Regions from separate parts of the Paeniglutamicibacter sp. ZC-3 genome, predicted to be linked through region 1. Evidence: riboswitches for the same ligand, from Rfam matches in the RefSeq annotation. Region 1 holds a riboswitch; the other holds the start of a gene.
What was found. Region 1 has a riboswitch for thiamine pyrophosphate ahead of OIU93_RS10805 (3-oxoacyl-ACP reductase). Riboswitches for the same ligand answer to the same signal wherever they lie in the genome.
Positions count from the first base shown of each region.

Region 2: it holds a riboswitch for thiamine pyrophosphate, as region 1 does, so the genes downstream of both, thiO (glycine oxidase ThiO) here and OIU93_RS10805 (3-oxoacyl-ACP reductase) in region 1, are expected to answer to the same signal.

Region 1 is NZ_JAOYTG010000008.1:144,797-152,352, forward strand. It holds gene OIU93_RS10785 (SH3 domain-containing protein) at 119-1,069, opposite strand; gene OIU93_RS10790 (ferritin) at 1,367-1,855, opposite strand; gene OIU93_RS10795 (hypothetical protein) at 2,001-2,396, opposite strand; gene OIU93_RS10800 (Tex family protein) at 2,569-4,947, opposite strand; TPP riboswitch at 5,081-5,174, shown strand; gene OIU93_RS10805 (3-oxoacyl-ACP reductase) at 5,254-6,018, shown strand; gene OIU93_RS10810 (LLM class flavin-dependent oxidoreductase) at 6,036-7,370, shown strand; gene OIU93_RS10815 (hypothetical protein) at 7,446-7,556, shown strand, end outside.
Region 2 is NZ_JAOYTG010000018.1:26,986-34,541, forward strand. It holds gene OIU93_RS16110 (alternate-type signal peptide domain-containing protein) at 1-47, shown strand, start outside; gene OIU93_RS16115 (hypothetical protein) at 132-416, shown strand; gene OIU93_RS16120 (SipW-dependent-type signal peptide-containing protein) at 457-999, shown strand; gene OIU93_RS16125 (signal peptidase I) at 1,029-1,631, shown strand; gene OIU93_RS16130 (hypothetical protein) at 1,628-2,119, shown strand; gene OIU93_RS16135 (excinuclease ABC subunit UvrA) at 2,133-4,520, opposite strand; gene thiE (thiamine phosphate synthase) at 4,651-5,331, opposite strand; TPP riboswitch at 5,346-5,480, shown strand; gene thiO (glycine oxidase ThiO) at 5,475-6,707, shown strand; gene thiS (sulfur carrier protein ThiS) at 6,704-6,943, shown strand; gene OIU93_RS16155 (thiazole synthase) at 6,996-7,556, shown strand, end outside.

The DNA of each region.
Region 1 (7,556 bases):
AAGGAATCCACAATAGTTGCGTGTGCGGGGACATTACCAAGTTCTTCTACCCCCAGAGCCTTACTTTAGGCAATAAGGACACCAAGTGGCAGGAAGCTGCCGCGGCAAATTGGCCGTGTCATCCCAAGTGGGAACTGTGGACCCAGCCTTCAAGCCGCCCAGCGCGGACTTTGGTCCATTGTCCGCGGCTGGCAATGACTTCCAGTTGCTCGCCGACAGCCAGCTGCGCGATGGCGCGGTAGTTTGCCGAGGCACCCCGGTAGAGCGTGGTCTCGGTGATGGTGACGGGGGTCTTCGAGACCACGTAGCGCAACTGGAGCTGGCTCGCCGGGACCCAGCCGGTTTCCTGATCCAGCATGATCCTTCGCCATGGTCCTAGTTTCCCGTTGACCTTCACCAAGGTTCCGGCCTGCATGATGCGCAGGATCGGGAAGCGGTCGCCGGCGTCCTTGCGGACGTTCAAGCGCACGGTGGTCGTGAACTCGGTTGGTGCCATGGCCTGTATGCCGGTGGCGGGGCGGCTCACGTTGATGCGAGCCAGGTAGGCGCTGGGAACCCAGCCGACGTCCTTGCCGGTGGAGATCTTGGCCCAGGTGCCAAGTTCGTCAACCTTCCGGACCTGGATGTTTGCCGCCAGCACGCGCAGCACCGGATAGTTGGTGCCAGAGCCCTTGCGCAGGTTCAGGTCGGCAGTGCTGCGGTGGGTGGGTATGAAGTCTTCGTCCGGGACTTCCGGCGCGCTGGGGGCTCCGCCCACCGATGCGGGATTTTCCGGCAGCTGGCTGGCGACCGGACGTACGGGAACCTGCGGGGGCTGCCGGGGCGCTTCGAGTCGTTCGAGACATTGGGCCGGGAGCCAGCCAAAGGTCTGTCCGTGCTGCACGCTGGCCCATAGCCCGCTGACTCGAAGCAGGTAGACCGGGGTGCTCTGGGGAATCAGGTACTGGACCGCGTAATGCCGGCCAGCCCCTTTGCGCAGCTTGAGTTCCGCGGAGGTCCGGTGCGTGGGTCCCGAGGCTTCCACCGGGGCGGAAATCGGCTCGGTGCGTGCGAAGTCGAGTTTCTTCATGCGGACAGTCTCCACCCGAAAGCGCCCGATCCGGGGTTGGTCAATGCCATACGTGCACGGACGTGAAACACGGTTATGACCTCACTGAACAAGTGGTTGACCTGGGAATGGAATGCATGGAGCAACGTCTTGCACGGCGTCACGGTTCGCCAGGATCGTTCACGAATAACCACGTATCGAGGCGCGGCACCTGGACATGCCTTACCCCATGTTATTGCACACACGGTCAAGGCCCCCAGTCGCGGACCGGGGGCCTTGATCACATCTTCGCCACGGGCAACCCCGCGACGATGGTTTCTAGCGTGCAGCCAGTTCGCTGTCCAGGCGAAGCAGGCCGTTGCCATCGTTGTTGATCATCTTCACGCGGTCCAGGATTTCACCGACGGTGGCTTCCTCTTCGACCTGTTCCTCGATGAACCAGGTCAGCATCGGCACCGAGTCGATGTCGCCCTCGTTGTGGGCCAGGCGGTAGAGGTCCCGGATGGATTCGGAGACCTTCTTCTCGTGGTCGAGGGAGGCCTGGAAAGCACCGTCAACCGTTACCACGTTCAGCCCGGGGGCACCGATGGCGCCGATCGCCGGGTGTGCTCCGCGGTTGGTCATATGCGCGATGAACTTCTCCGCGTGTACCAGTTCCTCGGCGGACTGTGCACGGAACCATGCGGCGATGCCGGGCAGGCTCAGGACATCCATTTCGATGGCCAACTGGCGGTACACCGTCGAGGCCTGGAGTTCCAGGGTGATCTGGTCGTTGAATGCGTCGGCAAGCTTTCCTGTAAGTTCCATGGCACACACGCTACGCGCTCCGCGGGGGCTTGTCACCGAAGTATGGCCGTACTTACCTCGGGCTAAATATGTCATGCATTGCGTACCGGCGAAGGGCTACCAAGGTGATGCTCACCTTGGTTCGCAGGTCTTGGTCACGACGGGTTTAAGAGGAAACGATGCGCTGCCCGGCATGGATCTTGGCAGCCGCCCGGTGGCCGTCGCGCACCCCAAGAAACAGGCCGACCAGCATCACGGCCAGCCCCGCCATCAGGGCTGCGGGATGGACAAAGCCAGGTAGCGTCACCAATGTTGAGAGGATGCCTCCGGCTGCCATGATCACTGCGGCCAGCCAACAGCCCATGGTGCTCTTGTTCGCCGCCGCGTGATGGCCCAGCAGCCAGCACTTGTCGCAGTGGGTCAGGGCTGCGGTGCGGATCCCGATCCAGGCATTACGCCTGATTTGTCCGGTGGCGGCGGCTTTCATCATGTAGGCCATGGCAACCATGAGCAGCACCATGAATACCGTCATGATCAATTCGCTCAGTGTTTCGCCATCCATTGCGGGCTTCTCTCAGTGTGTTTCGCGGCCGGAATGCCCCTCCGGAGCGTGGGGCATCGCAGACAACGGTACGCCACCTTTCGCGTGGCCCGATATCCGTGGCAACGCGCCGGGTTTCCGGTGGCGGACCATTCGGGGCCGCCACCGGATGCCGTGGCGCGGTGGGCCGGTGCTAGCTGCTCAAGCCGGCGCGGCGCAGGGCCTCGGCCATGGCGGTGTTTGCGTTCGACCCGGGGGCGCTGGCCGGCCGGCTCTGTTGCGGTTTGCCGCCGCGCTGGTTTCCCTCGCCGCCGCGTGCCGGGCGTTGGCCCCGCTGTTCGTTGCGCTGCCCGTTGCCTCGCGGTGCCCGGTCCGTCCGCTCGGCTTTGGCCCCGGGCTCGTCATCCAGGCGCAGGGTAAGCGAGATGCGCTTGCGTTCCGGGTCGACCTCCAGCACCTTGACCTTGACAACCTGGCCCGATGTGACGACTTCGCGTGGATCGGAAATAAACTTGTTGCTCATCGCCGAGACATGGACCAGTCCGTCTTGGTGGACTCCCACGTCAACGAAAGCACCGAAGGCTGCCACATTGGAAACGGTGCCTTCCAGGATCATGCCGACTTGCAGGTCGCCGATCTTTTCCACGCCTTCCTTGAGGTTAGCGGTCTTGAAGTCGGGGCGCGGGTCACGGGCAGGACGCACCAGTTCGGCGATGACGTCCTTGACCGTGGGCAGGCCGAATTGCTCGGTGACAAAGTCTGCGGCATTCAGGGTGGCCACCGACTGGTTGCCGGCGTCGGCGGCTGCCAGCAGGGTTTCGGCCAGCCCGTACGCCTCGGGGTGCACGGCGGAGGCATCCAGCGGCTGCTTGCCGCCGGTGATGCGCAGGAATCCGGCACATTGCTCAAAGGCCTTGGCTCCCAGGCGCGGAACCTTCAACAGGGACCGGCGGGTGGTGAAAGGGCCGTTCGCATTGCGGTGTTCGACGATGTTGCGGCTCAGCAGCGAACCGACTCCGGCCACCCGGGCCAGCAGCGCCGGGGATGCGGTGTTCACATCCACGCCGACGGCGTTGACGCAGTCCTCGACCACGGCATCCAGGGAGCGGTCAAGCTTGGCCGGGGTCAAATCGTGCTGATACTGGCCCACGCCGATGGACTTGGGTTCGATCTTCACCAGTTCGGCCAGCGGATCCTGCAGTCGGCGGGCAATGGACACCGCACCGCGGATGGAGACATCCAGGTCCGGCAACTCGGCGCTTGCCAGCGCCGACGCCGAATACACCGATGCCCCGGCCTCGGAGACGATGACCTTGGCAGGCTTGTTGGTCAGCTTGGCGATGACCTCGCCGGCCAGTTTGTCGGTCTCGCGGCTTGCGGTCCCGTTGCCCACGGCAATCAGTTCGGTGCCGTGCTTGGTTGCCAGTGCCACCAGGGTCGCCACGGAGGCATCCCATTTGTTCGCCGGGGCGTGTGGGTAGATGGTGGCAATGTCGACCACTTTGCCGGTGGCGTCGACGACGGCAACCTTCACCCCGGTGCGCAACCCGGGGTCCAGCCCAAGCACCGCCCGGTTTCCGGCAGGGGCGGCCAGCAGCACGTCGCGCAGGTTGGCGGCGAAGACCTTGACACTGGCTTCCTCCGCGGCCTCGAAGAGCCGCGTGCGCAGGTCCGCCTCCAACCGTGCCAACAGGCGTCCGCGCCAGGCCAGGCGAACGGTTTGTGCCAGCCACTTGCCAGCCGGCGCATCGGCAGCGGCCTTGATGCCCAGCGAACGGGCGACGGCGGCCTCATATCCGGCCCGCGCCTCGGTGAGCGCCGCCTCGTCGCGCGGGTCGGCCTCGGCCAGCTCCAGGTTCAGCGCACCCTCGCGTTCTCCGCGCAGCAGCGCGAGGATGCGGTGCGAGGGCTGGGTGGCAACGGGCTGCACGAAGTCTTCGTAGTCGGAGAACTTCGAGGCATCCGCGGCAGGGGCGCCGGATGCGATCTTGGACGAGATCTTCCCTCGTGTCCACAGCCGTTCGCGCAATTCGGAGACCAGCACCGCGTCCTGCGAGGCACGTTCGGTGAGAATGGCCCGGGCACCGGCCAGGGCATCGGATGCCGCATTGACCTCGTGCTCGGGGTTTAGGAAGGTGGCTGCCAACGCTTCGGGATCCTGGGCGGGATCGCGGATCAGCGAGTCGGCCAGCGGCTCGAGTCCGGCCTCGCGGGCGATCTGGGCGCGGGTGCGGCGCTTGGACTTGTATGGCAGATACAGGTCCTCCAATTCGGCCTTGGTACCGGCAGCCATGATGGCGGCCCGCAGCTCGTCGGTGAGTTTCCCCTGCTCCTCGATGGCCTTCAGGATCGCTTCCCGGCGGTCCTCCAATTCACGCAGGTAGCGCAGCCGCTCCTCAAGCAGGCGCAGCTGGGTGTCGTCCAGGGTTCCGGTGGCTTCCTTGCGGTATCGGGCAATGAAGGGGACGGTCGATCCGGCATCGAGCAATTCGACGGCGGCCTTCACCTGCCAGTCGGCAACCGAAGCACCCCCGGAAGTTAACTCGGCGGCAATGGTCTGGATTATTCGCATCTGGCTCACCCACACTAGTTTGCCGCATCCGTGGCACTGCCCGCGGACACCGACCGGCGAGGCCTCGTGTGTGTCGCCTCCGTCCTTGCCCTTGATTCGGGGATTGCCCCGTACCGGTGCTACGTTGGCCACAGGACTCGACACGGGGTGCCGCCTGGCGGCTGAGAGATAGACCCGTTGAACCTGATCTCGATAATCCGAGCGAAGGGATGCCGGTCCGGCTTGAACTGCCCTCGTACCCAAATTCCTGGACGACCGTCGGCTGGTTCCATGGCATCCCTTCGCCCAGCAGAAGGGTGCAAGAAAATGCTTATCAAGGACCAAATCGTGTTGATCACCGGGGCAGGACGCGGACTCGGGGCAGACCTGGCCCGGGCCTTTGCGCGCGAGGGCGCACGGCTTGTATTGAACTACCGCTCCAGCGAAACCGCCGCCCGGGAACTGGCAGCCGAGTTCGGGGCCGATCGCGCGATAGCGGTCCAAGCCGATGTCGCGAACGCGGATCAAGTCTCCCAATTGGTGGCCGGGGCGCACGAACATTTTGGTGCTCCCATCACCACTGTCGTCAACAACGCCCTGCCCGATTTTTCGTTCAATGGCGACGCCCGTGCCAAGGCCGATGGAATCGGCTACATGGCTTTCGGGGAGCAGTTCACCGGCATCGTTGGCGGTGCGCTGAACACGATCCAGGCAACCCTGCCCGGCATGAGAACCGCGGGCTTTGGCAACATCGTCAACATCGGGACAAACCTCTTCCAGAACCCCGTGGTCCCCTACCACGACTACACCGCGGCCAAGGCTGCCCTGCTGGCCATGACCCGCACGTTCGCGGCCGACCTCGGCCCGGAAAACATCCGCGTGAACATGATCTCCGGCGGCCTGCTTCGCACCACCGATGCCTCCGCCGCCACCCCGGAAGCGGTCTTCGACCTGATCGCCGGCTCCACGCCACTGCGCAGGGTCACTTCCCCGGCGGAGTTCGCCGACGCCGCACTGCTGTTCGCTTCACCGTGGTCCCGGGCGGTGACCGGGCAGAACCTGGTTGTCGACGGCGGCCTGGTGATGAACTAGGGGTCGGGTAAAGCATCGTGGACGCCACACGCCAATTGCACCTGAACGCCTTCATCTACGGGGCGGGCCACCACACCATGGGATGGCGCCACCCCGAATCCAGCGCCGACCGCCTCGGCGACATTTCCTACTACGAGGAACTTGCCCGGATTGCCGAGCGCGGTTGCCTGGATGCTGTCTTTTTTGCCGACGGGCAGAGCGTGAACCATGAATACGCGGCAGGGATCCCCTGGTTCCTGGAACCGGTGACTGCTCTCAGTGCCATGGCTCGTGCCACCAGCCGCATCGGGTTGGTCACCACGATCTCGGCCAGCTTCTACACGCCCTTCCACGCCGCCAGGCTGTTGGCCTCGCTGGACCACATCAGCGGCGGGCGGGCGGGCATCAACGTGGTGACCTCCATGTTTGACGCCGAGGCCCGCAATCATTCCATGGATTCCCTGCCGGCTCATGCCCAGCGCTACGAGCGCGCCGAAGAGTTTGTTGTCGCGTTGCAGGGGTTGTGGGATTCCTGGTCGGATTCTGCACTGCTGGTTGACCGGGAAGCCGGACGTTACCTTGATCCGGCGCAGGTCCGGCCGATCAACCACCGCGGCAACCATTTCTCGGTTGCCGGCCCGCTGACAGTCCCCCGGTGCCCGCAGGGGCGGCCGGTGCTGTTCCAGGCGGGATCCTCGGAAGCCGGCCGCTCCTTTGCGGCCCGCCATGCCGAAGCCATCTACTCCGTTTCCTGGGACAGGGAATCGGCAGTCGAGTATGCCGCCGACATCCGGCGACTACTGGGTTTTGCCGGACGCTCCAATGATCCGGTTCCCGTGCTTCCCGGGCTGGTCACGTACATCGGTGCCACGCGGGAAGAGGCATGGGAAAAGAAGCGCGTGCTGGATTCCTTCATTGACACCGGGTCGGCCATCGCCCAGCTCAACATGTTCACCGGCCAGGACTACAACACCCATCCGCTGGACGACAGGGTGGACCCGCTGCCCCCGGCCGAGGACTTCACCGGCCCACAAGGCCGCTACCTGACCGTTCAGCGCATCATCGAAACCCAGCGCCCCACGCTTCGCGAACTGCTGGGGTTCCTGGCCGCGGGCGGGGGCCATGCAACCATGATCGGCACCCCCGCCGAGATCGCGGACGAGATCGAGGAATGGTTCATGTCGGGCGCCTGTGAGGGCTTCAACCTCATGTGCCCAAGTTATCCGGCGGGATTGGATGATTTTGTGGGATTGGTCGTACCGATCCTCCAAGAGCGCGGCCTGTTCCGCTCCGCCTACCCGGGAACCACGCTGCGCGAAACACTGGGCCTGGCCAGGCCTGCGCGCCTGGAAACGGTGCCGGCACGCGGATAGCAGTTCATCTCCAGGGTGGGAGCACTCATGGGTTACCCAGAGTTCTCCCACCGGGGAACAACTAAGATGGAACCCATGACATTTTCACGCTCCAAAAGTGCACTGCTGGTTTCCGGCGCAGTCCTCCTGCTCTCGGCGACCGGTTGCGCAACCATTGCCGACACGGCCTCTTCCGCAGCTTCCTCC
Region 2 (7,556 bases), on a different contig from region 1:
CCATTACCTCGGGCGATCTTGAGCTGACCGCGGGCACCGGAACCTGAACCAATGACGCCGGCACCGCGATCCAACTGGGTTCATACAAGGCAGTCCCGGGCGACGCGCTGCACTTCTCGCAACCAGTCACCGTGGCGCTTGCCGGCAACCTGATGAGCGCGTCGCTCACGCTGACCAATAATCTTGCCTCTTCGGTCTCTTACCTCCAGGTCGGCAGTGCGACCCTGAAGGATGCAAGCGGAACCGTCGTCACCGGGCCCCTTGATCCCAGTTCGTCCGGTAAGTACACCGCCTCGGTCAGTGTGAAATTCCTGGAATCAACCACCGGGACCGAGGGCACCAAGGCCACCAACGACCTGGGAAACATCGGTTTCAAGCTGGAACAGATCGCGCCTGCCGGCACCACCGAGCCGTAACGCGACCGCCGGTAAAACCAGGAACCACGAGGAACACCGCATGGGCACGAAAACGACGCTGAGGATGGTTGCGATCTTGGGGGCCGCAACCATCCTGGCGCTGTTCACGGTGCAGGGAACCCTTGCCGCGTGGAACCAAACGGAAACATCGACACGCCAGATCGTGACCGGCGCCGACTTCTCGTTGGCCGTCAAGGCATCCGGGGCAACGACCCAACAGCTCTCGGTTGCGGGGCAAACCGTGACGATTCCCGGGGTCACCGGGCTACTGCCCGGAGCCACCCGCACCACCGCCGTCACACTCACCAATTCGAGCAACGCCGGCAGCGGGACGTTCCGCATCAGAGTGGATCCGGGACTGCCAAAGGCAACAGGTGCGCTCGCGCCCTATCTCACCACCGTCCTCTACATGGTCCAGGGCGCCGATTGCTCGGTGATCCGCGTGTCAACGGCAGTGGAGCTGGGACAGGGCCAAAGTGGCACGCTCTGCCTGAGAGTCGCGCTGGCGGCCAATGCCCCGGCAACCCTTGGGGGAGCGGTTGCCGGCGTTGGCTTCAACCTCAACGCCACCCAACTCCAGTAAACCCACCTCCCAGAAAGGTATGGTCCCCCATGTCCCGGCATACGGCAGCACATTCATCCTTCACCCGCCACGCACTTGGCCGGGCCGGGACCGCCGTCAGTTTCGTCGCCCTGGTTGCTGCCTCGTTGGCAGCATTGGTGCTCATCGTGGTCCCCGCACTCACGGGGTCGCAGGCCTATTCGGTGCTGACCAGCTCCATGCTGCCGAACTATGGACCGGGAACGCTGCTGGTCGTCAAACCCGCCCCGTTTGAATCGTTGAACGTCGGCGACGTGGTGACCTACCAGCTTGAATCTGGCCGCCCGGAAGTCATCACCCACCGCATCGATTCACTCGCCGCGGACCAGTCGGGCATGCGCACGCTGGTCACTCGGGGAGACAACAACGATGTTGCCGATGAAACCCCTGTCACCGAGGTGCAGATGCGCGGGAAGCTGTTCTACGCGGTGCCGTACGCAGGATTCGCGGCCAATTGGCTAGGCAACCACGACCGCGGACTGGTGGGCAACCTTGCTGCAGCCGGGCTGATTGGCTACGGTGCCATCACCATGATCCGCGGACTTCTCGCACGGCGGCGTGCCGCGGCGACCCCCGGCCAGGACGACGAGGCCTCCCGGCAGGTGTCGGCGTGAGCGCGCGCGGCACCCGCGAGCGGTCGGGTTCGTGGCGCATCGCGGCGATTGTCTACGGCGTCATCGTGGTCCTTGGGCTCGGCGCCACCGGAGCACACGCGCTGTGGACGCTGAGCGGGTCGGTGGCCTCCACCGTGGTCGCCGGCGCGTGGGCACCGCAGGGCGTCAACCCCGCAACCGTGACCTGTACCCGCAAGGACGGGCCGCTGTTGGGCGATTCATACTCCGATCTGACCCTGAAATGGGGCGCAGTCGACGCCACCGGATACACGGTGCAAGCCGTGCGGAACTCGGTCACGACCACAAAAACCACATCGAACACAACGGCAACCTTGCGCCTGGACGGCGCGGCCCTGTTGGGCACCTACGTGTATGCCGTGACAATCACGCCCACGGCCTCGGGGCTTAGCGGCGCGCCGGCGCGCGTCACGGCGGAGCTGTCCAAGGTCCTGCTCGTGACCAGCGTGAAGTGCACCCCGGCCTCATAGCGGGCCGGGACGGCTACGCTCCGACGTAGGCTCCCAGGTGCTTGCCGGTCAGCGTGGAACCATCGGCCACCAGCTCCGCAGGGGTCCCCTCGAAAACGATGGTGCCCCCGTCGTGGCCGGCGCCCGGGCCGAGGTCGATGATCCAGTCGGCGTGGGCCATGACCGCCTGGTGGTGCTCGATCACGATGACCGACTTGCCCGACTCCACCAGCTTGTCCAGCAGGCCCAGCAGCTGCTGGACGTCGGCCAGGTGCAGGCCCGTGGTCGGCTCGTCCAGGATGAGGATGCCGCCGGATTCTCCCATGTGGGTGGCCAGTTTGAGGCGTTGGCGTTCGCCGCCCGAAAGTGTGGTCAGCGGCTGGCCGATGCCCAGGTAGCCCAGGCCCACGTCCGAGAGCCGGGAGAGGATCTTATGTGCTGCCGGCAGCTTCGCCTCGCCGGCGGCGAAGAATTCCTCGGCTTGCGCCACCGACATCGCCAGCACCTCGGAGATGTCCTTGCCGCCCAGATGGTAGTCGAGCACCATCGCGTCGAAGCGCTTGCCCTCGCACTCCTCGCAGGTGCTGGAGACCCCGGCCATCATGCCCAGGTCGGTGTAGATGACCCCGGCGCCGTTGCAGGTGGGGCAGGCGCCCTCGGAATTCGCGCTGAACAGTGCCGGCTTCACGCCGTTGGCCTTCGCGAAGGCCTTGCGGATCGGCTCCAGCAACCCGGTGTAGGTGGCGGGGTTGGAGCGCCGGGAGCCCTTGATGGAACCCTGGTCGATGCTGATGACGCCCTCGCGCCCGGCCACCGAACCGGTGACCAGCGAGCTTTTTCCGGACCCGGCGACGCCGGTGAGCACCGTGAGCACGCCCAGGGGGATGTCCACGTCGACGTTCTTCAGGTTGTTGGTGTTGGCACCGCGCACCTGAAGCGCCGAGGTGGAAGTGCGCACGGTCTCCTTCAGCGTCGCCCGGTCATCCAGGTGGCGCCCGGTAATGGTGTCGCTGGAGCGCAGGCCCTGCACGGAGCCCTCGTACATGATCTGCCCGCCGGCGGTGCCTGCCTTCGGGCCTAGGTCAACGACGTGGTCGGCGATGGCGATGGCCTCGGGCTTGTGCTCGACGACCAGCACGGTGTTTCCCTTGTCGCGCAGGGCAAGCAGCAGCTCGTTCATCTTGTCGATGTCGTGCGGGTGCAGCCCGATGGTCGGCTCGTCGAAGACGTAGGTGACGTCGGTGAGCGAGGAACCCAAGTGGCGGATCATCTTGGTGCGCTGCGCCTCGCCGCCCGAAAGCGTACCGGAGGGGCGGTCAAGGGAGAGGTAGCCCAGCCCGATGTCGACGAAGGAATCCAGCGTGTCTCCCAGGGCGCCGAGCAGCGGGGCGACCGAGGGTTCGCGAAGCCCGCGGACCCACGCTGCCAGGTCGCTGATCTGCATGGCGCAGGCGTCGGCGATCGACTTCCCGTCGATCTTGGAGTTTCGGGCGTGCTCGGCCAGGCGCGTACCGCCGCACTCGGGGCAGGCGGTGAACGTAATGGCGCGCTCCACGAAGGCGCGGATGTGCGGCTGCATGGCTTCGACGTCCTTGGCCAGGAAGGACTTCTGCATCTTGGGGATAATGCCTTCGTAGGTGAGGTTGATGCCCTCGACCTTGATCTTGGTGGGCTCCCGGTACAGCAGGTCATGCATTTCGGTCTTGGTGAATTTGGCCAGCTTCTTGTCCATGTCGAAGTAGCCGGATCCGGAGAAAATGCGCCCGTACCAGCCGTCCATGGAGTATCCGGGAACCGTCAGCGCCCCCTCGGAAAGTGACTTGGTCTCGTCGAACAGCGCGGTGAGGTCGAAGTCGTTGACCTTCCCGCGGCCCTCGCACTCCGGGCACATGCCGCCGGTGATGGAGAAGCTGCGCCGCTCCTTGATCTTCTTGCCGCCCTTTTCGAGGGTGACGGCGCCGGCGCCGGAGACCGAGGGGACGTTGAAGGAGTAGGCCTGCGGGGAGCCGATGTGCGGCTGCGCCAGTCGGGAGTAGACGATGCGCAGCATCGCGTTCGCGTCGGTGACGGTCCCGACGGTGGAGCGCGGGTTGGAGCCTAGGCGTTCCTGGTCCACCAGGATCGCGGTGGTCAGCCCCTCGAGCGTGTCGACCTCGGGGCGGGCCAGGGTGGGCATGAAGCCCTGTACGAACGCGGAGTACGTCTCGTTGATCATGCGCTGGGACTCGGCGGCAATGGTGCCGAAGACCAGCGAGGACTTGCCGGATCCGGAGACGCCGGTGAACACCGTGAGGCGGCGCTTGGGGATCTCGACGCTGATGTCCTTGAGGTTGTTCACCCGCGCGCCGCGCACGCGGATCACCTCGTGGCTGTCCGCGGCGTGCACCGATGCGGGCCTGTTGGTGGTCATCTCGCTGGTCATCGCTTTTCCCCTTCGTGCCGTTTCCGCGTCGGCGGAACTCCCGTGCCTACACTATCGCCCCGGTGCCGGCGTCGGCTTCTTGGAAACTGCGGCACCGCACCAAATCCTGCCCGCAGCCGGACCCAGCAGCTCAGCCAAGTTCCGGCAACCTGGAAAGCAATGCCCTGGCCGCCTCGGTCGGGTCGTCTGCGTCGGTGATCGCGCGCACCACCACGATGCGCGAGGCTCCGGCGGCGACGACCTGCTCCACGTTGGCGAGGTCGATCCCGCCGATGGCGAACCACGGCTTGGATGTTTGGAGGGCGGCGGCGTGTTCCACCATCTCCAGTCCGACGGCCGCGCGGCCGGGCTTGGTCGGGGTGGCCCACAGTGGGCCGACACAGAAGTAGTCGGTGTTGGGGTCTGCATCCGCCGCGGTGATCTGTTCGGGATCGTGGCTGGACAGCCCCACGATGGCCGAGGGGCCGAGCAAGGACCGTACACCCGGAAGCGGCAGGTCCTTTTGGCCCACGTGGAACACCGGTGCGCCGGAAAGCAGCGCGAGGTCGGCGCGATCGTTGACCGACCACAACTTGCCGAATTCCCCGGCCACATCGCGCAGCACCCGGAGCAGCTCGAGCTCCTGCCCGGCATCGAGGTTCTTGTCGCGCAGCTGGATGATGTCCACCCCGCCGGCATAGGCGGCACGCAGGAACTCGGCGAAATCCCCGCGGTCGGCCCGGGCATCGGTGCACAAGTACAGGCGTGCGGAGGCGAGGCCCGGGGCGCTTAAGACGGGAGTTGCTTCATCTTGGGTGGTGATCTGGCTCATGTCTCATAGACTAGTTCAGTACCGCGGGAGCCAGGAAAGCTGGCTGAGAGGGCGCCGATTGCGCCGACCGACAGACGCCATCCCCACACCGGGGCGGCGTGGAACCTGATCCGGCTCATACCGGCGTAGGGAAGGAGACCTCGATGTCGTGCACCGTGCCCGACCCCCTGTCCACCGGCATTGCCGTCATCGGCGGCGGAATCATCGGCCTGGGCATCGCCCTGGAAGCCCAGCGCGCCGGGCACCGGATCACGCTGATCGACCCGGACCCGGCCGCCGGTGCCACGTACGCCGCCGCCGGCATGCTGGCCCCGGTCAGCGAGCTGCACTACCAGGAAGAGGACCTGCTTTCCCTTACCCTGGCTTCCTCCGCCCGCTGGCCCGGCTTTGCCCGGACCCTGGCCGCCGAGACCGGGCTGGACATCGGATACCGCACCACCCCCACGCTGGCCCTCGCTGCCGACGCCGCCGACCGCGCCGCGCTGGGCGACCTGCGCGAGGCACAAACCCGGCAGGGACTTCAGGTGGACCGGGTGACCACCCGGGAGGCCAGGGTGCGCGAGCCGATGCTGTCCCCGAACATTTCCGCCGCCCATTTGATCACACAGGACCACCAGGTCGACCCGCGGGCCCTGGCCAAAGCCATCCTGACGCGCCTGGCCGCCGTGGGCCGCGAACGCGACGGGACCGAACCGTCCAAGACCCTCGTCCGCGCCCGGGCGACGGGCCTGCTGCACCAGGACCCCGCCGATTCCCGCTCCCCGGTCACCGGGGTGCTGCTTGCCGACGGCACCGAGATCCATGCCCGCGAGACGATCCTCGCCAACGGCCTGGGTGCCGCCGATTTCGCCGGACTGCCCGAATCCCTGGTGCTTCCGCTGCGCCCGGTGCACGGGGACATCCTGCGGTTGCGCGTGCCCGAGCACCTGCGTCCGCTGACCACCGCCACGCTGCGCGGGATGGTGCGCGGGCTGCCGGTGTACGTGGTCCCGCGCGAGGATGACACCGTGGTCATCGGAGCGACCGCCCGCGAGGACGGCAACCCGGGGGTCAGCGCCGGGGGAGTGCACCAGCTGCTGCGCGACGCGCAGGTGCTGCTGCCCGCGGTCGCCGAGCTCGAACTCATCGAAACCACCGCCCGCGCCCGCCCCGGGACCCCCGACAACGCGCCGCTGCTCGGACGCGTGGCGGCCTGGGATGGTGCGGATGTGCCGGGTCTGCTGATCGCCACCGGATTCTTCCGCCACGGCGTGCTGCTCACGCCGGTCGCCGCCCACATCGTCCTCGAGCTGGTCGCCGGCCGCAGCGACCCCGCCTGGGACCGCTTCCGACCCGACCGGTTCTCACCGGCATTGAAACCCAAGGAGTATGCATGAGCACCATCCAACTCAACGGCGCCCCCCGGCCGCTGGCCGCCGGAACCACCCTGGCCGAACTCGTCACCGCCGTCACCGGCCGCGAGCTGCTGCCCACCGGCAAGCCAGCCGACGGCGGACGCCTGGGCGTGGCCGTTGCCCGCAACTCCGGGATCGTGCCGCGCAGCCAGTGGTCGGTGACCGAGCTTGAGCAGCACGACGACATCGAGATCGTCACCGCCGTCCAGGGCGGCTAAGCACCTCCCTGCACCTCCGCCCCGCCCCCCTCTTGGAAGAAAGCGAAGGACCATGACACAAACACTCACGCAGGCCGAACCGCTGGTCATCGACGGCATCACCCTGGGCTCACGGCTCATCATGGGCACCGGCGGCGCCCCGAGCCTGGACGGGCTGGGTGCCGCGCTGATTGCTTCCGGCACCGAGCTGACCACGGTGGCCATGCGCCGCTACAGCGCTCCCGGCCCGGGGTCCACCGGCGGCACCAACCTCTTTGACCTGCTGTTGGAGAACAACATCCGCGTCCTGCCCAACACCGCCGGCTGCTTCACCGCCCGCGAGGCGGTCATGACCGCCGAGCTCGGACGCGAGGCCCTGGAAACCGACTGGGTCAAGCTCGAGGTGATCGCCGACGAGCACACGCTGCTGCCCGACGCGCTCGAACTCGTCGAGGCCACCGAGGCCCTGGTGGAGCGCGGCTTCAAGGTCTTCGCGTACACCAACGACGATCCGGTGCTTGCCCTGCGCCTGGAACAGCTTGGGGCCGCGGCCGTCATGCCGCTGGGCGCCCCGATCGGGACCGGGCTGGGAATCCTGAACCCGCACAACATCGAATTGATCGTCTCCCGGGCC